DNA from 4 places in the Mesorhizobium sp. WSM4832 genome. Region 2 is predicted to be linked to each of the others. Evidence: riboswitches for the same ligand, from Rfam matches in the RefSeq annotation. Region 2 holds a riboswitch; each other region holds the start of a gene.

Region 1 (5,356 bases), on a different contig from region 2:
GCGTGGCCTCGCGCTGGGCCGCCAACGAGGCCGATCCGACCGCCTATCTCAAGGTGATCTCGGCGCTGTTGATGTCGCTGCGCGGCTCGGTCTGCATCTATCAAGGCGAAGAGCTCGGCCTTGGCGAGGCGGAGCTGAAATTCGAAGACCTGCAAGACCCCTACGGCATCCGCTTCTGGCCGGAATTCAAGGGCCGCGACGGCTGCCGCACGCCGATGGTGTGGGAAGCCGCGGCCAAGAATGGCGGCTTCTCGACCGCCAAACCCTGGCTGCCGGTGCCGGGCAAGCACCTTTCGCAAGCCGTCAATGTGCAACAGGGCGATGCAAGCTCGCTGCTCGAGCATTACCGTCGCTTCCTCGCCTTCCGGCGCCAGCATCCGGCGCTGGCCAAGGGCGACATCGACTTTATCGAAAGCGATGGCGACACCGTCGCCTTCACTCGCCGCGAGGGCAACGAGCGGATCGTCTGCGCTTTCAACCTCGGCAGCAAGCCCGCCGTGGTCAATCTTGGCCAAGGCGCGCTGCAACCCTTGCCCGGACATGGCTTTTCGGGACAGACTGGCAGCGGGCCGGTCCGCCTCGGCGGATACGGCGCCTGGTTCGGGCGAATCGACTGAACTTGCAGACAGAGATTAACGGGAGGAGAAAATCATGGCCGATGTCACGCTCAACCAGGTGAAGAAATCATACGGCAACCTCAACATTCTCCACGGCATCGACCTCGACATCAAATCGGGCGAGTTCATCGTCTTTGTCGGGCCGTCGGGTTGCGGCAAGTCGACCTTGCTCAGGTCGATCGCCGGCCTTGAGGAGATCACCTCGGGCGAGCTGAAGATCGACGGCGAGGTGGTGAACGACGTGCCGCCGTCGAAGCGGGGCATCGCCATGGTGTTCCAGTCATACGCGCTCTATCCGCATATGACGGTCTACGACAACATGGCCTTCTCGATGAAGATCGGCAAGGAAAGCAAGGCGGAGATCGACAAGCGGGTGCGGCAGGCGGCCGAAATCCTGCAGCTGACCAAATATCTCGACCGCCTGCCCAAGGCGATGTCGGGCGGCCAGCGCCAGCGTGTCGCCATCGGCCGCGCCATCGTGCGCAACCCGAAAGTGTTCCTGTTCGACGAGCCGCTGTCGAACCTCGACGCAGCACTTCGCGTCGCCACCCGCATCGAGATCGCCAAGCTCAAGGAATCGATGCCGAACACGACGATGATCTACGTCACACACGACCAGGTCGAGGCGATGACGCTGGCGGACCGCATCGTGGTGCTGAAGGATGGCGTCGTCGAGCAGGTCGGCACGCCGATGGAGCTGTACAAACGGCCCGGGAACCTGTTTGTGGCCCAGTTCATCGGCTCGCCGGCCATGAACATATTGCCGGCCAAGATCGAGAAGGCCGGCAATCCGACCGTGGTCAGCCATGTCGGCGGCCGCAAGGCGACTGTGCCGATCGCGACGCCGGCTTCGGCAAGCGGTGCCGCGGTCAGCTTCGGCGTGCGGCCGGAGGATCTCGCGATCGCCACCGGCGCGGACTATCTGTTCGAAGGCAAGGTGGACTATATCGAGCAGCTTGGCGAGGTTCAGCTTGTCTATGTCGATATCGGCCGCACCGACCTGCCATTGGTGACCAAGCTGCCGGGCAATGTCGAGGTCAAGCGCGGCGAGACCCTGCGGCTCAACGCCGGCGCCGGCGATCTGCACATCTTCGACACGGACGGCCACTCCTTCACGCTGCATCGCGAGGAAGCGAAGGCGGCCTGAGCGCGCAAAGCGCCTGCCGCAACGAAGAAGCGGCGGCCATGGCCGCCGCTTCTATTTTAATCGCAGTCGGCTGTTAACGGTTGCCGAAGTGGTCGCGGTCTGCACCCTGCGGAGCCGACTTCTGCACGTCACGCGACGAGTTCAGCAGCTTGTAAACCGTCGAGTCGTCGCGGATCGACGAGGTGCGCGTGGTGTCGACGGCCGGAGCCGGCTGGTTGACGCCACTGTTGTTGTAATTGTCGCTGCCTGCAAAAGCAGCCGTGGAAACGGCCATCAGGGCCGCGGTGGCAAGAAGGATCTTCTTCATTTTCAGTACTCCTGAATTCCTGTCGGGCCAAGACGGCGGGCGCACCCGCCGCCGGTCCTGAATCGGCTGTTAGTTGTTGCCGAAGAGGTTGTGGTCGGCACCCGTCTTAACGGGGTTCTGCGCGGCCGGCTCCGCCTTGCGGACCGAGGCCGTGTAGGACGAGTCGACCGAAGCGGCCGCCTGGTTGCCTTCATTCGGGTTGTAATGGTCGCTACCAGCAAAGGCGTTGCCGGAAATTGCCAGAAGGGCCGCGGCAGTGAGAACAATCTTTTTCATTTTTGCTACTCCAGTATTTTTATTCAGTCCGTCTAGCGGCGTGTCTTGGGAATGAAATCGCGTCGTTCGGACAGCGCTGATTTGGGTGAGCCGACCGCCGGATTCCAATCACGAAGTTTTTCCGGCTGGACCATGAATCCACACCTTGAAATTGTCATAAGCATGCCTACGATCTATTTTTCTCTTTTTAATTCAATTATTTAGATGAATATGCCGCTTGGCTCACCGAGTGTGTCATAGCGACAGCGTTCACCCCCTATTGCACGCACCGTCAACAGAAACGAACCGTTCGGTTCGATTTTAGGATCTGCTAATAGTCACTTTTTGATACTGTTAACTATTTCCCCCCATTGCGACGGTCGATTCGACTGGCTCCGGGGCCAGGATTCAGACTGAAGCGAACTCACTTGCCGCCCGTGTCGCGCCGCATGGATGCGATGTCGCTTTCATGCCGACGGCGCTCTCTGCTCCGTGATTAGATCAGGCCATCTCAGGTGCCGCTGCGTCGTGACGGGGCGGAGAATTGGGAAGCCGGTCGAAATCCGGCGCTGCCCCCGCAACGGTGGTGGAGTGAAGTCGCAACGGGAGACCACTGGGCCTTGGCCTGGGAAGGTGTCGCGACCGCCCCGCAAGGGCAACTCCAGAGCCCGGAAACCAGCCAGGGACATTTTTGAACTCGACTGATCGCGGTGGGCGATCAAGGGGCGGATAGCGCATGCCGGTCAGTCGGCGGCAGCCGTTCTTCTCCATCTCCACCAGTTCAGTCCTTGACATGAGGACAGGACATGGACGCGCGCAACGACATGCTGAGGCTCCTGCAGAGCCGCAAGCCGGGCTACTCGCTGGAGCAGCCCTTCTATACAGACCCTGGCTTCTTCAAGCTCGACATGGAGCTCATCTGGTACCGCGACTGGCTGTTCATTGGCCATGACTGCGAGCTGCCTAAGCCGGGCAGCTTCGTCACCGTGCAGATCGGCGATTATCCGGTGGTTCTGGTGCGCGACCAGCAGGGCAAGATCAACGCCTTCCACAATTCCTGCCGGCATCGTGGCAGCCGGGTGTGCAACACCGACAAGGGCATGGCCGCCAAGCTGGTCTGCCCCTACCATCAGTGGACTTACGAGCTCGACGGCCGGCTGCTTTTTGCTCGCCAGATGGCCGAGGGGTTCGACAAGAGCCGGTTCGGACTGAAGCCGGTCGCCTGCGAAAGCGTCGGCGGCTACATTTTCATTTGCCTCGCCGGCGAGCCGGCCGGCTTCGCGCCGATGCGCGCCATGATCGAGCCGTATCTTCTGCCGCACCGCCTCAGCGAGGCGAAGATCGCTTTCGAGTCGACCATCATCGAGAAGGGCAACTGGAAGCTGGTCTGGGAGAACAACCGCGAGTGCTATCACTGCGCCGGCAATCATCCCGAACTCTGCAAGACTTTCCCGGAAGCACCCACGGTGACCGGCGTGCACGGTGCCGAAAGCGACCCGGAAATGCAGGCGCATTGGGCGAAATGCGAGGCGGCGGGCCTGCCCAGCCGCTTCCGCATCGATCCGGCTGGCCAGTATCGCGCCACCCGCGCGCCGCTGCTGCGCGATGCGGTGAGCTATACGATGAACGGCAAGCGCGCGGTCCGTAAGGATCTCTCGGCCAATGTCAGCGCCGACCGTATCGGCACGTTGATGCACTACCATTACCCGACGACGTGGAACCACATCCTCATCGACCACGCGGTCACCTTCCGCGTGCTGCCGATCAGCGCCACCGAAACCGCCGTGACGACCAAATGGCTGGTGCACAAGGACGCGGTCGAGGGCGTCGACTATGACCTCGCCGAGCTCACCCATGTCTGGACCGAGACCAACGACCAGGACCGCCGCATCGTCGAGGAGAACGCCTTCGGCATCCTGTCACCGGCCTACGAACCCGGTCCCTATTCGGAGCTGCACGAGGGCGGCGTCATCCAGTTCGTCGACTGGTACGCGTCCTTCATAGGACCGCGCCTTGGCGAGCGGGACCGGCCGACGCTGCGCAGCGTCGCCTGAGGGCTGGGAGATGAACGCCATGACCGAACTCGGCCTCTACCGCCATCTCGACGAGATGACGCCCTGGAACGACCGGCTGCAGGTGCTGGAGGTGATCGGCGTCAGCGACGAGGCGCCCGACGTGAAGACCTTTGCCTTCCGCTCCGACAACCAGACCTGGTTCCGCTACAGACCGGGCCAGTTCATCACGCTGGAATTGCCGACCGCCAACGGGCCGCTGATGCGCACCTATACGCTGTCGTCGTCGCCGTCGCGGCCATTCTCGCTCGCGGTGACGGTAAAGGCGCAGAGCGGCAGCATCGGCACACGCTGGATGTTCGACAATTTGAAGCCGGGGGCGCTCGTCAAAGCCTACGGGCCCGCGGGCGATTTCTCGCTGCACAGCCACCCGGCGGCAAAGTATCTGTTCATTTCGGCCGGTTCGGGCGTCACGCCGATGATGTCGATGCTGCGTTGGCTGAACGACTGCGCGCCGTGGACCGATGTCGGCTTCGTCAATTGCGCGCGGCGGCCCGAGGAGATCATCTTCCGCAGGGAGCTCGAATTGCTCGGCACCCGCATGCCCGGCCTCTCGCTCGGCTTCATGATCGAGGAGCGGTCGAGCCGCGAAGGCTGGTTCGGCCATATGGGCCGCATCGACGCCATCCGGCTGCCGCTGCTGGCGCCCGATTTCCGCGAGCGCGAGATCTTCTGCTGCGGTCCCGATCCTTTCATGCGCGCCGTGCGCCAGATGCTGGACGCTTCAGGCTTCGACATGAGCCGCTACCATCAGGAGAGCTTCGCCGCGCCGCTTGTCGAGGAAATTGCGGCACCCTTCGCACCGGCGGATGGCGCACATGTCTCTGTCGACGCGGCGACGCCCGTCCGCTTCTCGCTTTCCGGCGTCGACGCCGAATGCGTTGCCGGACAGACCGTGCTGCAGACGGCACGCGCCGCCGGTGTCAGGATCCCGGCAGCTTGCGAATTCGGCCTTTGC
Region 2 (5,356 bases):
GACTGGTGGTCACGCGCCACGAGGCAGTCTCGATCGATCAGGAGATGATCCCCTATACGCAGGTTGGTCCGGCGAACGGGAACGGAGATGCCCCGGTTCACCTTTCCGCCTATGGCGGGTTCGGCATATCGCTCCTGCCCTGCTACTACTCCTCGCTCGGCAAGCTGTGGCTCGAGCGCGGCGGCACGTGTGTGGTGGCGAACATCCGCGGCGGCGGCGAGTTCGGCACCTGCTGGCACGATGCCGGGCGCAGGGAGGGCAAGCGTCTCGCCCATGACGATTTCGCCGCCGTTGCCGCCGATCTCGTGCGAAGGGGCATCACGCTGCCGAGGCGGATTGCCGCCGAGGGCGGCTCAAATGGCGGCCTGCTGATCGCCAACATGCTTACCCGCTATCCTGAGCACTTCGGCGCGCTGTTCTGCATGGTTCCACTTATCGACATGCGCCGCTACACCAAACTCCTGGCGGGCGCGAGCTGGATCGACGAATATGGCGATCCCGACAAGGCTGACGATTGGGCTTTCCTGAAGGAAATCTCGGCCTATCACACTGCCACGCCGGGACAGCCCTATCCGCCTATTCTGCTCGCCACCATGAGACGCGACGACCGCGTCCACCCGGGCCATGCGCGTAAGATGGCCGCCAAACTGCAAGCTCTTGGCTATCCCGCTTACTTCTACGAGGCCAGCGCCGGCGGGCACAGCTACGGCAAGGACAATCGCGAGCAAGCCGCACTCATCAGTCTTGGCACCAATTTCCTTCGCAGCGCGATCGGGTGGCATGCCGATGGCTTCAATAAAGGACCGGGCGCTCGACAAGGGCGAACTTCGGATGACTGAGTACAGGTCGAGGACTGCGACAAAGGTGCAAATCATGCGAGTACAGTTTGCACAAATGCGCGCTAGCGCTTTGTCGATCTCAATCAATCGACGGGGCTATTCACACCACAGTGTAAAATTCTGAAGAGCAAGGAAAAATATCATGGCAACAAAGCGGATGAATGTGGCGCGGGGAGTAGCAGCGGCCGTCGTCCTGATGCTGCTGGCACAGCAGGCAATCGCGATTCCAAAAGCCCCCTGCGCGTCTTACCCTCCCCCTCCACCTCCCCCTTATTGCTCGCGCCCGTCTACGACACCGATCTGCGAGCCAAGCTCTGGGCAGTTCCGCCTGAGCGCCTCGGGGGCATATTCGGGCTACGTTAATACCGTGCCTATCCCGCTTACTTCTATGGGATCAGCGCAGGCGGGCACAGCTACGGCAAGGACAATCCCGAGCTCGCCACATTCATCGCCTTGGGCGACGATTTCCTTGCCAGCGCGATCGGCTGGCACGCCGATAGCGTTCATTAACGACCCACAGCTCGACAAGGCGAACTTCGAAGAAGCGAGTCCGGGTCTTTAATCCGTGAGAGTGCTGCAAACAATGCGCGCAATATTTGCGAAGAATGCGCCAGTTCTCTGAGAGAGCTATCAGCACAGCAGAACTATTCACAGCGAAGTCTAACGATGAAGGAAACAACATTATCGCAACAAACCAATGAACGTATCGCGGGGAGTCACAGCGGGCGTCGTCCTGTTGCTGGTAGGCAGCAAGCCGTTGCGGTAGACCTTCCGGAACGACCCGCGGGAGGGTGCCTCGATTGAATCCGCCGTGGCAGATCCGCCTGCGGGCGTGCGGGCGATCACTAAAGATCGGGCTACGTCAACGCGTGCCCGGCAGGTTCACCGGGGTGGCTGGTCGCGCGCGCGGGTGGCGAGCACGACCGGTTACGCACGATCGTGGGGCCTTCAAGAACCGCAGGGTGAAGCTGCTCGCGCAGCAGTGTCGAGGCGATCGCTGCGCAGTTGGTCGAGACGCTGGCGGCCCAGCCCCAGCCCGCCGACCTTCGGCGCCACCTCTCCTTCCCGCTTCCGCTCATCGTCTTCGGGGGCCGGTGAGCGAATGCGCGAGCACGCTGAGCGAGCCGAGCGGGAACACGCTATTGGAATTCCCGGCGGACCGTGACGACCTGGCCCGACTTGACACTTTGAGCCCGGGGACCTCGATCTGATCCGGCGTCGCCGATGGGGATAAGGACCTCTCCGAGCCTGCGCCGATGAGAAACCGCATCGTATGCGGCTTTGGGCGAAAGAGACCGATCAGCGCATGGGCGTAATTCGCATAATCACATAAACATCTCGTTATATGTATTGACAGGGAGCGAAGCTGCTGTGATTGTGCGCGTGTCATGGTTCTCCGCGCGGCACTGCCGTAGCGGAGCTAAGAGGGAAGCCGGTGGGATGCCGGCGCTGCCCCCGCAACTGTTAGCGGCGAGCCAAGCCCATTGATGTCACTGAGGCGAACGGCCTCGGGAAGACGGGCAGAGGCTTTGACCCGCGAGCCAGGAGACCTGCCACGACGAACAACGTCCACGGGCGGGGTGTCTGGTGGTCGCGCTAGCTCGGCTTTGTGCCGCCTACTCGCGCGTTCCTTGTCCCCGCCCCAACCATCGGGGTATGGCATGACTGTCTCTCAACGAATTCCTGTGGCAACGCTCGGCGTGCCTCGCATCGGTCGACGGCGGGAACTGAAATTCGCGCTTGAAAGCTACTGGTCCGGAAAATCTCCCGCTGCCGACCTGCTCGCGACGGCGAAGACGCTACGCGCCGTTAGCTGGAGGGAGCAGCACGATCGCAGCGTGTCGAAAATCCCGTCCAACGATTTCTCGCTTTATGACCATGTGCTCGACACAGTCGCCATGGTTGGCGCGGTGCCGGCACGATACGCCTGGACTGACGGCGAGGTCCCACTCGATATCTATTTCGCCATGGCGCGCGGCAATCAAGGTCGGGAGGTGGATTGTGGACATGCCGGTGACGAGCATGTGGCCAATGGGCATGGCCTTGCCGCGATGGAAATGACCAAATGGTTCGACACCAACTATCACTACATTGTGCCGGAACTCACGGACGATCAGAGCTTTGCCCTCTCGTCGGCGAAACCGGTCGTTCATTTCCTCGAGGCCAAGGCGCTCGGCATCCATACTCGCCCGGTCCTGCTTGGACCGGTTACCTTTCTCAAGTTGGCGAAGTCACCTGAGGAAGGTTTCAACCCTATCGCGCTCCTGCCACGGCTGCTGCCCGTCTATGAGGAGCTCCTGCAGAGGCTGACGCTCGCGGGAGCCGATTGGGTGCAGATCGATGAGCCGGCGCTCGTGCTCGATCTGATTCCCAACGAACGGGATGCGCTCCAATTAGCCTACTCCCGGCTGTCGAAAGCAGCACCCGAGTTGAAGATCATGGTCGCTACCTATTTCGGATCGCTGGGAGACAATCTCGAGACCGCAATTTCTCTGCCCGTGGCGGGACTGCACGTCGATCTCGTGCGCGCTCCAGAGCAGTTGGAGACGGTCGGCCGCCTCGCGCAGAAAGAACTTGTGCTCTCGCTCGGACTGATCGACGGCCGCAATGTCTGGCGAGCGAACCTGCCTGCCATATTTGACCGCATCAAGCCGATCGTCGCCGGCTGGCCGCTGGAGCGCGTGGAGATCGCCCCGTCCTGCTCGATGCTGCATGTGCCGATCGACCTGGACATGGAAACGGCCCTCGATGCCGATGTGAAGTCGTGGCTGGCCTTCGCGGCGCAAAAGACCGGCGAGCTGGTCGTGCTCGCCCGTGCCCTGGCCGAAGGCCAGGACGCGGTCGCCGCCGAACTGGAGGCATCAGCTGAGGCTGCTGCCGTTCGCTCGACATCCGCGAAGGTGCATGATCCGCTCGTCGAAGGCCGGGTCGCCAGCATCAAGGTCGGCATGACGCGCCGCAAGAGCGCATTCGCCGTGCGCTCCAAGCTTCAGGCCGACACATTTGGCTTGCCTTCCTTCCCCACCACGACCATCGGCTCCTTCCCGCAAACAGCCGAGGTTCGCAAGGCGCGGGCAGCTCATGCCAAAGGCGAGCTGAGTTACGTCGACTACGAGGCGTTCCTGCAGAAAGAGATAAAAGCCGCCATTCGATGGCAAGAAGAGATCGGACTCGATGTGCTGGTCCACGGCGAATTCGAGCGCAACGATATGGTGCAGTATTTCGCCGAGCAGCTCTGCGGCTTCGCCTTCACACAACACGGATGGGTGCAGAGCTATGGCTCACGCTTTGTGCGACCCCCGATCATCATTGGCGATGTGTCGCGACGAAATCCGATGACACTACACTGGTGGCGATATGCCCAGTCGCTGACGCTAAAGCCGGTGAAGGGCATGCTTACCGGCCCGGTGACGATCCTCAACTGGTCCTTCGTCCGAGACGACCTTCCGCGCTCAGCCGTCTGCCGCCAGGTCGCGCTTGCCATTCGCGATGAAGTGAGCGACCTCGAAAAGGCCGGCGCCAGGATGATCCAGATCGACGAAGCCGCACTGCGCGAGGGCTTGCCGCTTCGTGAGGCCGACTGGGAGACCTATCTCGACTGGGCCGTCGAATGTTTCAGGCTGGCTTCAACGGCCGTCGGCGATGCGACCCAGATCCACACCCATATGTGCTACTCCGAGTTCGGTGACATCGTGGACGCGATTGCCGCAATGGATGCCGACGTGATCTCCATTGAAACCTCGCGCTCGCAGATGGAACTGCTCGATACGCTTCGAACCTTCAAGTATCCGAACGACATCGGTCCTGGCGTCTATGACATTCACTCGCCGCGGGTCCCGGAGGTGGGCGAGATTTCCAACCTCATTATGCTTGCGCGCGATCGATTGTTGGATGGCCAACTATGGGTGAATCCCGACTGCGGTCTCAAAACGCGCAGATGGGAGGAGGTCCGCCCTGCCCTGGTGAACATGGTGGCTGCGGCACGCGCAATTCGCGAAAAAGCGCAGACGGCGTAGGGCTCGGTGTCACTCGCGTGAGATGAGCGGCGACGCCACACCCGGGCAATGTAGGTGGGTCTATCCGGCGCACCCAAAGAAATCGGGCTGCGGCTGACGAAGCGCCTCGGCACCTTGGTATGGCCGAGGCCCTTGTTATGGTGCGGCGAAGTCAGCTGTTCCAGAGGCCGGCGTCGGCTGTGATCGAAGGAGGCCGGCCTCAAATGAGCCGGCCAGAAACGAGACGGCTCACCGCCAGCCAGTTTCGGATTATTCCGGATTTGTATAGTCCAGGTAGCATTATCATCTCCCCGATCTTGATCGCCGAAACGCAGCTCCCGACCGTCGGGAGAAGCATCGGCGATCACGCGGCGCCGGTCCGCCGAGCGCGTTCCGGAAAACCGGATGCAAGGCTAAACTGAGGGACGCTTCAAACGGCACTTCTGGAGACTACTGGGCGGAATCGACGCCCATCTGCATCAGGCCAACTCCCGCTCAATGGCTCCGTCTGCCTCTGTCTCC
Region 3 (5,356 bases), on a different contig from region 2:
TCGGGCAAGCGGGCCACCGACGTGTTGGCGAACACCGGGGCGACTTCTTCCTTGCCGTCCGGCAGCGCGAGCCAGGTCTGCAGGCCGGAGACCGACATCGGCGCGCCGCGCAACTCTTCCGGCGTGCGCTCGGAGTGAACGATGCCGCGGCCGGCGGTCATCAAATTCACGTCGCCCGGCGCGATCACCATTTCGGTGCCGAGCGAGTCGCGATGCCTGATCCTGCCGTCGAACAGATAGGTGACGGTGGACAGCCCGATATGCGGATGCGGGCGCACGTCGAGCGCGTGGCCGGCGCGCAGGATGGCAGGGCCCATGCGGTCGAAGAAGATGAACGGCCCGACCAGACGGCGTTTCGCCGTCGGCAGGGCGCGGCGTACCTCGAAACCGCCGATATCCTTGGCGTTGGGGATGACCATCAACTCGATCTGATCGCAGGCGAAGGCGTCACCGGGTTCGGGATCGTTTCCTGGAAAGAAGCTCATGTTGTCCCTTAGGCGAAGCGCAGCGCCGACCTGGCTTTCGCCTTGGCCGCCACTTCCTCGCGATTGCGTGGTTCCTGTGTCGTTTCAAGCGAATCCAGCAACTCGCGCGCCGCGGCGGCAATCGCCTCGACAGCATGGTGGAAGGCATGCTCGTTGCGTTTGGACGGCTTGGTCGAGCCGCTCAGCTTACGGACGAACTGAAGCGCGGCGTCATGCACTTCGTCATTGGTCGCCGGCGGTTCGAAATTGGCCAAGGTCTTGATGTTGCGGCACATGGCTTGAACTCCTTACCTGCTTTCTCTGCCCCACCCTTTGTCAACTATTCCGCGTCGAGCGGTTCCGTTCCAACCGGCTTGCCGTCGCGCGACAGCCTGATCTTCTCGACCTTGTCCTCGGCCGCCTTCAGCAGCCGGTCGCAATGGGCCTTGAGCGCTTCGCCGCGCTCATAGATCTTGATTGACTGGTCGAGCGGGACGTCGCCGCGCTCCAGATCGTCGACGATCTTCTCCAGCGCGTCGAGCGCCTGTTCGAAGCTCATCGCCTTGACGTCCTCATTGCCTTCGACAGCCATGCTTTATCCCTTCATCAGCCGCCCGACATGGGCGGCGACCGAAAATGCCAGTCCCTGCAGATCGTAGCCGCCTTCCAGCAGGCTGACGAGCCTATTGCGGCTGTGGCGGCCGGCGCGCTCCATCAGCTGGCCGGTCGCCCAGTCGAAATCATCCTCGGTCAGGTTGATCTCGGCGAGCGGGTCGCGGTGGTGCGCGTCGAAGCCGGCGGAAATGATGATCAGGTCCGGCGCGAACGCATCGATGGACGGCAGCACGCGCGACAGGAAGGCGTCGCGGAACAGATCGCTGCCGGTCTGCGGCGCGAGCGGGGCGTTGACGATGTTGCCGGCGCCGGTTTCGCTCTTCGCCCCGGTGCCCGGGTAAAGCGGCATCTGGTGCGTCGAGCAGTAGAGCACCGACGGATCGTCCCAGAAAATGTCCTGCGTGCCGTTGCCGTGGTGGACGTCCCAGTCGACGATGGCGACGCGTTCGGCCTGATGCTTCTTCTGCGCATAGCGGGCGGCGATGGCCGCCGTATTGAACAGGCAAAAACCCATTGCCGTCGCCTTTTCGGCATGGTGGCCGGGCGGGCGGGCGGCGACGAAGGCATTGGCGGCGCGGCCCTCGAAGACGTCGTCTACCGCCGCATTGGCGCCGCCGATCGCCGTCACCGCGGCCTGCCAGCTCTTCGGGCTGGCGCTGGTGTCAGCATCGATCGAGGCGATGCCGCTCTGAGGGATCGCCGCTCGCACGCGTTCGACGAAGTCCTCGGGATGCGCGTAAAGGATAGTCGCCTCGTCACCTTCCGGCGCCTTGACGCGGTCGAGCGCCGAAAAAGCCTCGTCGTCCAGCACGCGTTCGATGGCGCGCAGGCGATCGGGCCGCTCGGGGTGGCCGGGCGGCGTGATGTGTTCCAGGAAGATCGGGTGCGTGTAGAGACGGGTGGCCATGGCGCCTAATCTAGGCACCCGCGACGTGGATGACCATGTTTGGAAGCCGAATGGCTGGGGAAAATTGCGCCTTGCCATGTCGCCCGCGCCATTGGCGCTGCCCAAGCTTCGCGGTAAGGTCGCCTCGCTGCCTGGTGCCCGCGACGCGGGAGAATCGGGAACACGGTTGAACTCCGTGGCGTGCCCAACGCTGTGAGGGGGACCGCGCCGGCAAAGCCACTGTCGATGACGGGAAGGCGCCGGATGCGGGACGATCCCGAGCCAGAAGACCGGCCTGGCAGACATGGTCATCCGCTTGGTCAGGCGGGTGACTGCTTGTCGCAAGGGGAAAAGCGATGACGGCAGCAGCGATCGCCGCAAGCGGCGATGACTTTGACCAATTTGCGCGCGACGCCGTCTACCGGGCGATGTTCACCAGGCGCGACGTGCGCAGCCATTTTATCCCGGACGATCTCGATGACGGTGTGCTGGCGCGCTTGCTCACCGCCGCCCACCATGCGCCGTCGGTCGGCTATATGCAGCCGTGGAACTTCATCGTCATTCGCGATGCAGCAAGGCGGCGGCAGGTGCGCGACCTGTTCCTCGCCGCGCGCGAGCAGGAACTGCCGGCGATCGAGGCGGAGCGGCAGGCGCTCTACCGCAAGCTCAAGCTCGAAGGCATCTGCGAAGCTGCTCTCAATCTGTGCATCACCTGCGACCGGCAGCGATCAAAGGACTCGCCGCTGGGGCGCTGGCACAATCCGGAAATGGACCTCTACAGCACCGTCTGCGCCGTGCAGAATTTCTGGCTGGCGGCGCGAGCCGAAGGCGTCGGCGTCGGCTGGGTCAGCATCATCGAAACCGAAGCGCTCAAGCAGCTTCTGTCAATTCCAGAACATGTCACGCCGATCGCCTATCTCTGCGTCGGCCGCGTTTCGGCCTTCGCGCCGAGGCCGGACCTCGAAGCGCATGGCTGGGGCAAGCGCCTGCCGCTGCCGGAACTGGTGATGAGCGAGACGTTTCGCGGCGCCGGCGAAGCGCCGCTCAAATCGGCGATAGCAAGGCTTGGCTGTCCGCCAAAGCCCTGATCGGCCGGCCGCTGATCAAGCGGCCCGGGGCGTATCCCAGCGCGAGCCGCCACCGACGGAGCCCAGCGCCTTGTCGCGCAGTTCCCTGAACTTCGAGGATGCCTCGGCCAGCCGGCCGTCCCATTCGGGGTTGGGGACCTGGCCCTCGATGGCTTCGAAATAGACCTGCATCAGGGAGGCGATCGCAAAAGGCTCGATGAAGGCTGCCTTGAAGGCCCAGGCAAAGACGATTGCCAGCACGAAAGCCCAGCCGGCAAGCTGACCCGGCATGACCCAAAGGATCGCGGCGGCAGGCGCCAGCATCAACAGGAAGATGACGAAGGACACGCCCCACATGATCACCGCCAGCCAGACGGCATTCTTGACCATGTGCTTGCCGTTCTGCGCGTAAAGCACGACGCCTTGCCGCGCCGTCTCGAAAGGCGAGCTCGAATTGATGCGGATGTTGTAACCGAGGATGATCTCGTCGACATAGGTCAGCGACAGGCGGATGACGGTGTTGATGAAGCTGACCAGCCCGCTCAGGCCCGGAATGGGCAGGAAGGCGGCGATGCCGCCGATCAGGCCGGTGATGGCGCGGATGGCGCCCTTGACCAACTGGTCGACGACGAAAAGGATGTTGGCCTCGGCGAAACGCTGGGTCACCACTTCCTTCGCGTAGGCGATCTGGCCCTGGCCGTCGGGAACGTCACGGCCGTCGATCAAATGCACCATGACGGCGATATGGCCGGCCTTGAGCACGTAGAGGATGTATTCGCGGATCCAGTAGACGGCGATCGAGACGACGCCGAAGCCGACCACGCCGCCCCAGAGCGCAAATGACGTCGGGCCGTCAGGATCGGTCGAGATGTGGCCGACGCCGTAGCCGACGCTGGCGCCCGTGCCGGTCGCCATGATGTAGGCGATCGTGATGCCGAAATAGACGATCATGCGAAAGACGATGAACGGCCATGTCCGCATCATGATGGACACCGACCTGGCGATGCTGAAGTCCCACATGCCCCGACTCTCCAACCCTCGCGCATGACCCCGAAAATCGGAATCGATTTTCGGAGAAGGATCATGCGCTGAATCAAGTTTTTACAGCGTCCTTTGCGCGTTCAAAGAACGCGCGGTGCTATAGTAGGTGGCGCAGAAGGATGCGCTCGCCCCATTGATTGTCAATCGCGGCAGGGTTGCGCTGGCCCGAAACCGGTGCACAACGCGGTGGCTTGGTTACCCAAGCGTGCCCTCAAAGCTTCTTTCGCAAGCCTTCGAGCAGTTGCTTGAACGCCGCGATCGCCTTCTTCGACGTCGCTTCGGGATCTTTCGAATTGGCGATGCGCTGCGCGGCCTGGCTGCTGGCGCCGTTGATAAGCCGCGCGGCGGTCTCGGGATCGAAATCGGGAACGACGACGCCTTCCTCCTGCAGCCTGGTCAGATGATCCGTCATTGACGCGGTGCAGGCGTTGGCGTTCGGCCACTGCGCCGGATCGCCGAGCACGGCCGGGCCGTCGCGGAACATGATGCGCTGGATCTCCGGCTCCAGCGCCATCTCGATATAGGTGGTGCATTCGTCGACGAAGTGCCGCCAGCGGGTCGGTGCTTTCGAAGCCACCTCGTTGACACGCACGGCCATCTCGCCGTCGATTTCGGCGATCACCGCCTGCAGCAGCCCTTTCTTGTCGCCGAAATGATGGTAGAGCGCGCCGCGCGTCAGGCCGGCCGAAGCGGTGAAATCGTCCATCGAGGCCTCGGCATAGCCGATCGTGCCGAAGGCGTGGCGGCCGGCCGCGATCAGCTTGGCGCGTGTCTCAGCGATCATCTCCTTGCGCGGTCTGTGCATGGCTCTGGACCTATTAACATACGCATCGTATGCCAATTGACATACGCAACGTATGAACTATCTGACACTCATACGCTGCGTATGTAATCGCAGCGCCTTCCCTTGTCGAGGAGCAGGATCATGCGAAACCCATATTCGGACATCTTTCGGGCTCCCGGCACGAAAGGCTTTGCCGCCGCTGCCTTCATCGCGCGGTTGCCGATCGCCATGGCGCCGATCGGCATCGTGGCGATGCTGTCGCAGACGCATGGCGAATACTGGCTGGCCGGCGCGGTTTCCGCGACCTATGCGCTGGTCAACGCTTTCCTGTCGCCGCAAGTGTCGCGGCTGGTGGACCGGCGCGGCCAGACAGCGGTGGCCGCGCCGATGACGCTTGTCTCGGTGCTTTCCTTCGCGACATTGACCGTGGCGGCCAACCAGCACTGGCCAGTCTGGACCTTGTTCGGGTCGGCGCTGCTTGCCGCCGCCATGCCCAGCA
Region 4 (5,356 bases), on a different contig from region 2:
CTGCCGGACATCTCCCCCTCAAGGGGGGAGATTGCTCTGTCGTTGACGGTTTCGCCAATCGCGGATGTTGCAGATGGCTCTTTTCCTGCAGATGAAGAAAAAGCGCCAGGCCCGGTGCCGGCCGATCTCCCCCCTTGCGGGGGAGATGTCCGGCAGGACAGAGGGGGGGGCGAAGGATCGCCAACGCTCGATAGGACTGGTTTTTCCACGACGCCCAACCCCGGCTCATAAAACCCGGCTTTCGGCACACCGACCGGCGCGGCCACGGCCGCATCCGACCCCGCCAGCCTCGCCAATCTTTGCACCAGCGCGCTCATATTGGCCGGGCCGCCTTCGCGGAAATAGCCGAGCAAGGCGTCCAACTCGGCGCGCGGCAGCGTCGAAGCTTCAATCAGGCGGTGGTCCTCGTCATGGCTTTCGCCGGGCAACAGCGCGAGCTCGATGCCGCGCTCGCGCGCCACCGCCGCCAGCTGGTCGCAGCCATAGCGCCACCAGTCATAACCACCGAGGATGCGGACCAGGATGACCCTGGCGTGGCGGGCGACGCTGTCGATCCACAGGTCGACCGACATCGGATGGCGGAGATCACGCAGTGCTGCGAGCCGCATCGAGGGCAGTCGTCCGGCGTCGGCTTTCCAGGCGGCGGCCAGTCCGGCGAGGTCGCTGTCGGTGAAGGACAGCGCCACGATATCCGCAGGCGTCTGCCTGAGATCGATCGGCTCGGCGAGATCGTCGAGCGAAGCGGATGTCGTGGTGAGGATATGCATCGTTGTTCGTGTTGGCCTCAGCCTGCAAGGATACGTTCGATCGCGGGGCGGTTCAGCCCCTTGAGGCCGATGACGACGAGCCGCGAGCGGCGGTCGTCCTCAGCCGCCCAGGCGCGGTCGTAATAGTGGTTGACGCGGGGGCCGACGGCCTGCAGCAGAAGCCGCATCGGCTTGCCGCCGACTTCGACGAAACCTTTGACGCGCAACACGTTTTCCTGCTCGGCCGCGGTGGCGACGCGCTTTGCCAGTTCGTCCGGGTTCGAGATCGACGGGATGTCGATGACGAAGGAATCGAAATCGTCATGCTCGTGGTCGAGCTCGTTGTCATGGTGGGTCTTGCGGTTCTCGATGTCGTCCTCGACGGCGAGCCCGAGGCCGAGCAGCACGGATGGATCGACCTTTCCCTGGGTGGTCGGCACGACCTTGACCGCGCGCGCCACATGCTTACCGATGACGGCGTTGGCGCGAGCCGAGCCCGCCGCGTCCATCAGGTCGCTCTTCGACAGGATGATCAGGTCGGCGCAGGCGATCTGGTCCTCGAACACCTCCTCGACCGGATCGTCATGGTCGAGCGAGCCGTCCGCGGCGCGCTGGGCCTGCAGCGCATCCATGTCGGAGGCGACGCGGCCGTCGGCCAGCGCCGGGCCGTCGACCACGGCGATGACACCGTCGACCGTGACGCGGCTCTTCACCGTCGGCCACTGGAAGGCCTGGACGAGCGGCTTCGGCAGGGCCAGACCCGAGGTCTCGATCAGGATGTGGTCGACCCTCGGCGTGCGCGACAGGATCTGGTCGAGCGCCGGTACGAAGTCGTCGGCGACCGTGCAGCAGATGCAGCCATTGGCAAGCTCGACGATGTTTTCCTCCGGGCAGGCGTCGACGCCGCAGCTTTTCAGGATCTCGCCGTCGATGCCGACGTCGCCGAACTCGTTGACGATGATGGCTAGCCGCTTGCCCTTGGCGTTTTCGAGCAGGTTACGGATCAGCGTCGTCTTGCCGGCGCCGAGGAAGCCGGTGACGACGGTACAGGGAACACGGGAGAGGTTGGCGGACGAATCTGGCGCGGTCATGGTCAGTCCTTCAGCAGGTCGAGGGGAGGGATACGGGCAACGAGGCCGCGCTTGAGGGATTCAGGCCGGCCGCGCCACGGGATGAGGCCATCGGTCGAGGTGGCGAAGAGTTTTGCGCCGGCGACGAGGTCTGGGCCGCTGGTCGCCTCCAGATCGCCGAAGACATAGCTCCAGCAGCCGTCGCGCAGAAGCGCCGCGCTCAGGCGGCGCTTGCAATTGCCGAGGCATTCTACCGTGCGGATGCGGATGTTTTCGCCCGAGGCGGCGCGGCGCGTGCCTTCGGCCAGCAGGGCACCGGCGCGCGGGTGCGCGTCCGAGCCGGTCTCGTCGCGGCATGACGAGCAGACGATGACGGTCACGCCGGCCAGCGGGTCGGGCTCGGTTGAAATATCCGCATTGTTTGCCGGAAAACTGCCGTTGCTGTCCAAAACCAGGGCTCCTTGCCCGGAAAACCCGCCGGGCATTCGGATACTTTAAGTCTCAGACGGCAGGTCTCCTGGCTCGCGAGTCGTCGCCTTGAATGCCGCCTTCCCGGGAACATCCCAGTGGTTTTCGGCCGAGGCTCGTCGCTTACAGTTGCGGGGACAGCCGCGGATTTGGGCATTCTTGCCCGCACCGCATTCCCTCTTGGCTCCTCCCTTTGCCGGGAGAAGACCGTCTGCTGCGGATTTAGGCTTACGGCTGGGTGCCTGTCAACGCGGCTACGACATCTCGATGTCGGCCAGCGCTGGACCAAGGTCGCCGGCCGGCGTGACTTCGATCGCCTCCAGGCCGAGCCATGCCTGCATCTGCTTCAACTCGTCGAAGAGCTGGGCGGCTGTCTCAGGCGGCGCGCCGCCCTCGGCATAGGCGGCATGGACGCGCAGCACGCTCGCCGGCCGATCGGCCCTGAGATCGACGCGCGCGACGATCCGGTCGCCGAGCAGGAACGGCAGCACATAGTAGCCATACTGGCGCTTTGCGGCCGGCGTGTAGATCTCTATGCGATAGCGGAAGTCGAAGAGTTTCTCCGTTCGGGTGCGTTCGAAGACGACCGGATCGAAGGGCGCGAGCAGGGCGCGTGCCTCGATACGGCGCGGGATGCGCGCGTCCTTGTGGAGATAGGCGGTCTTGTCCCAACCTTCGACGCGCACCGGCAGCAATTCGCCCGTTTCGACCAATTCCTCGATGCGGTCCTTCGTATCGCCGGGCGCCAAGCGGAAATAGTCGCGCAGGTCGCCATAAGTCGCGATGCCATGGGCGCGGGCGGAAATGCGCAGCAATTCGCGATGCGCGTCCTCGACCGATGGCACGGGCAGATCGAGCACCGCCTGCGGCAAAACGCGCTCGGGCAGGTCGTAATAGCGTTCGAAGCCGCGCCGGTGGGCGGTGGTGATGCGGCCGGCCCAAAACAGCCATTCAAAGGCGTGCTTGGCCTCGCTCCAGCCCCACCAGCCGCCATTGCCCTTATGGCCTTCGATATCGGAGGCGGCGATCGGCCCGCGTTCGGCGACCTGCGCATAGATCTCGTCGATCATCTCCTTGCGTTCACGACCCCATTTCGCGAGACCGAGATACATCTCGTCGCCCTGCTCGGCGCGCTGCATGCGCCAGCGCATCAGGGGATAGGTCCCGACGGGCAGGAAAGACGCCTCATGCGCCCAATATTCAAAGACGGTGCGCTTGCGCGTGACCGCGGCGTTATCGAGCAGCGCAAGCGGGTAGGGGCCGAGGCGCGAATAGAGCGGCATATAATGAGCGCGCACCACGGCGCTTACGGAGTCGATCTGCAATAGACCGGTTCGCGAAAGCACGCGCGCAAGGTGGCGGCGATCCGGAACTCCACCGGGCCGGGGGTCGTTAAACCCCTGGGCGCCGAGCGCGATGCGCCTGGCCATGGCGAGCGAGATTTTCTCCTTCATCAAGGTGCCTTTGCCCCGATCATTTGTTGGCTTTTCAGCCGGTGATTCCGGCGATGCTAGCAGGCAAATGGCGGGAGATGTGTCAGGAGAGAAAAGTGGAGTAAAAAATGAAGGGAATCAAACAGGAGCGGATGAGACCAGTTTCTTCCGATATGGCGTCCAAGGCCGGATTTTGAACAAGGTTTGACTTGCGTCACCGAAACCGCTGCGCTAACCCTCGCCGCGTTGCAGCATAGGCCCCCTAAAACGGTTCAGCGGTTAAACTGTCACGCTTCCGCATTAGAGTTCGTTGCTGTAATCAAAGTGAACTGCCCCGCCGAAGGAAAGTCGCCGCATGAGCGCACTCCTGAGTTCCTATCTGCCCATCGTCCTGTTCATCGCCGTGGCGATGGTCGTTGGTCTGGCGCTTATCGTCGCCCCCTTCCTGGTGGCCTACCGCAATCCCGACCCGGAAAAGCTTTCCGCTTACGAATGCGGGTTCAACTCGTTCGACGACGCCCGCATGAAATTCGACATCCGCTTCTATCTGGTGTCGATCCTGTTCATCATCTTCGATCTCGAGGTCGCCTTCCTGTTTCCATGGGCGGTGTCCTTCTCCAAGCTCGGCATGCTTGGCTTCTGGTCAATGATGGTGTTCCTGGCGGTGCTGACCATCGGCTTTGCCTATGAATGGAAAAAAGGAGCGCTGGAATGGGATTGAACGATAGTTCAGGCACCCTCGTCGCGCCGAAGCCCAAGGGCATCATCGACCCCAACACCGGCAGGCCGGTGGGGCAGGACGATCCCTTCTTCCTTGAAATCAACAATGAACTGGCCGACAAGGGTTTCCTTGTCACCTCGACCGAAGCGCTCATCACCTGGGCGCGCAGCGGCTCGCTGATGTTCATGACCTTCGGCCTTGCCTGCTGCGCGGTCGAGATGATCCACACCTCGATGCCGCGTTACGACTCGGAGCGTTTCGGCGTCGCGCCGCGCGCGTCCCCGCGCCAGTCCGACATCATGATCGTGGCCGGCACGCTGACCAACAAGATGGCGCCGGCGCTGCGCAAGGTCTACGACCAGATGCCCGAGCCGCGCTACGTCATCTCGATGGGCTCGTGCGCCAATGGCGGCGGCTACTACCACTATTCCTATTCGGTGGTGCGCGGCTGCGACCGCGTCGTGCCGGTCGACATCTATGTGCCCGGCTGCCCGCCGAGCGCCGAAGCGCTGCTCTACGGCATTCTCCTTCTGCAGAAGAAGATCCGCCGCACCGGCACGATCGAACGGTGAGCCGATGACCCAGGCGTTGAACGAACTCTCCACCTATCTCGGCGAGAAGCTCTCCGGCCGCATCGGCGAAGCCGTGCTTGCCTATGGCGAGCTGACAGTGTCCGTCGATCCGGGCAATCTGATCGAGGTGGCGACCTTCCTGCGCGATGATCCGCGCTGCCAGTTCATCTCGATCATCGACGTTTGCGGCGCCGACTATCCGTCGCGGGCCAGGCGCTTCGACGTCGTCTATCACCTTCTGTCGCCGAAGCAGAATGTCCGCATTCGTCTCAAGGTCCAGGCCGACGAGGAGACGCTGGTGCCGTCGCTGACCGCCGTCTATCCGGGCGCCGACTGGTTCGAGCGA

Evidence for each region. Region 2 has a riboswitch for cobalamin ahead of metE (5-methyltetrahydropteroyltriglutamate--homocysteine S-methyltransferase). Riboswitches for the same ligand answer to the same signal wherever they lie in the genome.
Region 1: another riboswitch for cobalamin. It lies ahead of AC0L2L_RS01860 (aromatic ring-hydroxylating oxygenase subunit alpha); the one in region 2 lies ahead of metE (5-methyltetrahydropteroyltriglutamate--homocysteine S-methyltransferase).
Region 3: another riboswitch for cobalamin. It lies ahead of bluB (5,6-dimethylbenzimidazole synthase); the one in region 2 lies ahead of metE (5-methyltetrahydropteroyltriglutamate--homocysteine S-methyltransferase).
Region 4: another riboswitch for cobalamin. It lies ahead of AC0L2L_RS08235 (DUF1636 family protein); the one in region 2 lies ahead of metE (5-methyltetrahydropteroyltriglutamate--homocysteine S-methyltransferase).

Annotation. Positions count from the first base shown of each region.
Region 1 is NZ_JBVVQH010000001.1:388,981-394,336, reverse strand. Features, by position in the region: gene bglA (beta-galactosidase BglA) at 1-617, shown strand, start outside; gene AC0L2L_RS01875 (ABC transporter ATP-binding protein) at 652-1,764, shown strand; gene AC0L2L_RS01870 (DUF680 domain-containing protein) at 1,838-2,071, opposite strand; gene AC0L2L_RS01865 (DUF680 domain-containing protein) at 2,141-2,347, opposite strand; cobalamin riboswitch at 2,823-3,024, shown strand; gene AC0L2L_RS01860 (aromatic ring-hydroxylating oxygenase subunit alpha) at 3,133-4,380, shown strand; gene AC0L2L_RS01855 (FAD-binding oxidoreductase) at 4,400-5,356, shown strand, end outside.
Region 2 is NZ_JBVVQH010000035.1:27,123-32,478, forward strand. Features, by position in the region: gene AC0L2L_RS32220 (prolyl oligopeptidase family serine peptidase) at 1-839, shown strand, start outside; partial or broken gene AC0L2L_RS32225 (cytochrome P450) at 1,719-1,922, shown strand; cobalamin riboswitch at 2,212-2,411, shown strand; gene metE (5-methyltetrahydropteroyltriglutamate--homocysteine S-methyltransferase) at 2,525-4,855, shown strand.
Region 3 is NZ_JBVVQH010000007.1:238,266-243,621, forward strand. Features, by position in the region: gene AC0L2L_RS12825 (pirin family protein) at 1-485, opposite strand, end outside; gene AC0L2L_RS12830 (DUF2277 domain-containing protein) at 494-760, opposite strand; gene AC0L2L_RS12835 (exodeoxyribonuclease VII small subunit) at 805-1,056, opposite strand; gene AC0L2L_RS12840 (histone deacetylase family protein) at 1,060-1,986, opposite strand; cobalamin riboswitch at 2,101-2,279, shown strand; gene bluB (5,6-dimethylbenzimidazole synthase) at 2,322-3,053, shown strand; gene AC0L2L_RS12850 (hypothetical protein) at 3,069-4,052, opposite strand; gene AC0L2L_RS12855 (TetR/AcrR family transcriptional regulator) at 4,285-4,878, opposite strand; gene AC0L2L_RS12860 (MFS transporter) at 4,999-5,356, shown strand, end outside.
Region 4 is NZ_JBVVQH010000004.1:251,959-257,314, reverse strand. Features, by position in the region: gene cobN (cobaltochelatase subunit CobN) at 1-767, opposite strand, end outside; gene cobW (cobalamin biosynthesis protein CobW) at 785-1,837, opposite strand; gene AC0L2L_RS08235 (DUF1636 family protein) at 1,840-2,265, opposite strand; cobalamin riboswitch at 2,307-2,511, opposite strand; gene AC0L2L_RS08230 (winged helix-turn-helix domain-containing protein) at 2,539-3,738, opposite strand; gene AC0L2L_RS08225 (NADH-quinone oxidoreductase subunit A) at 4,073-4,438, shown strand; gene AC0L2L_RS08220 (NuoB/complex I 20 kDa subunit family protein) at 4,429-5,010, shown strand; gene AC0L2L_RS08215 (NADH-quinone oxidoreductase subunit C) at 5,015-5,356, shown strand, end outside.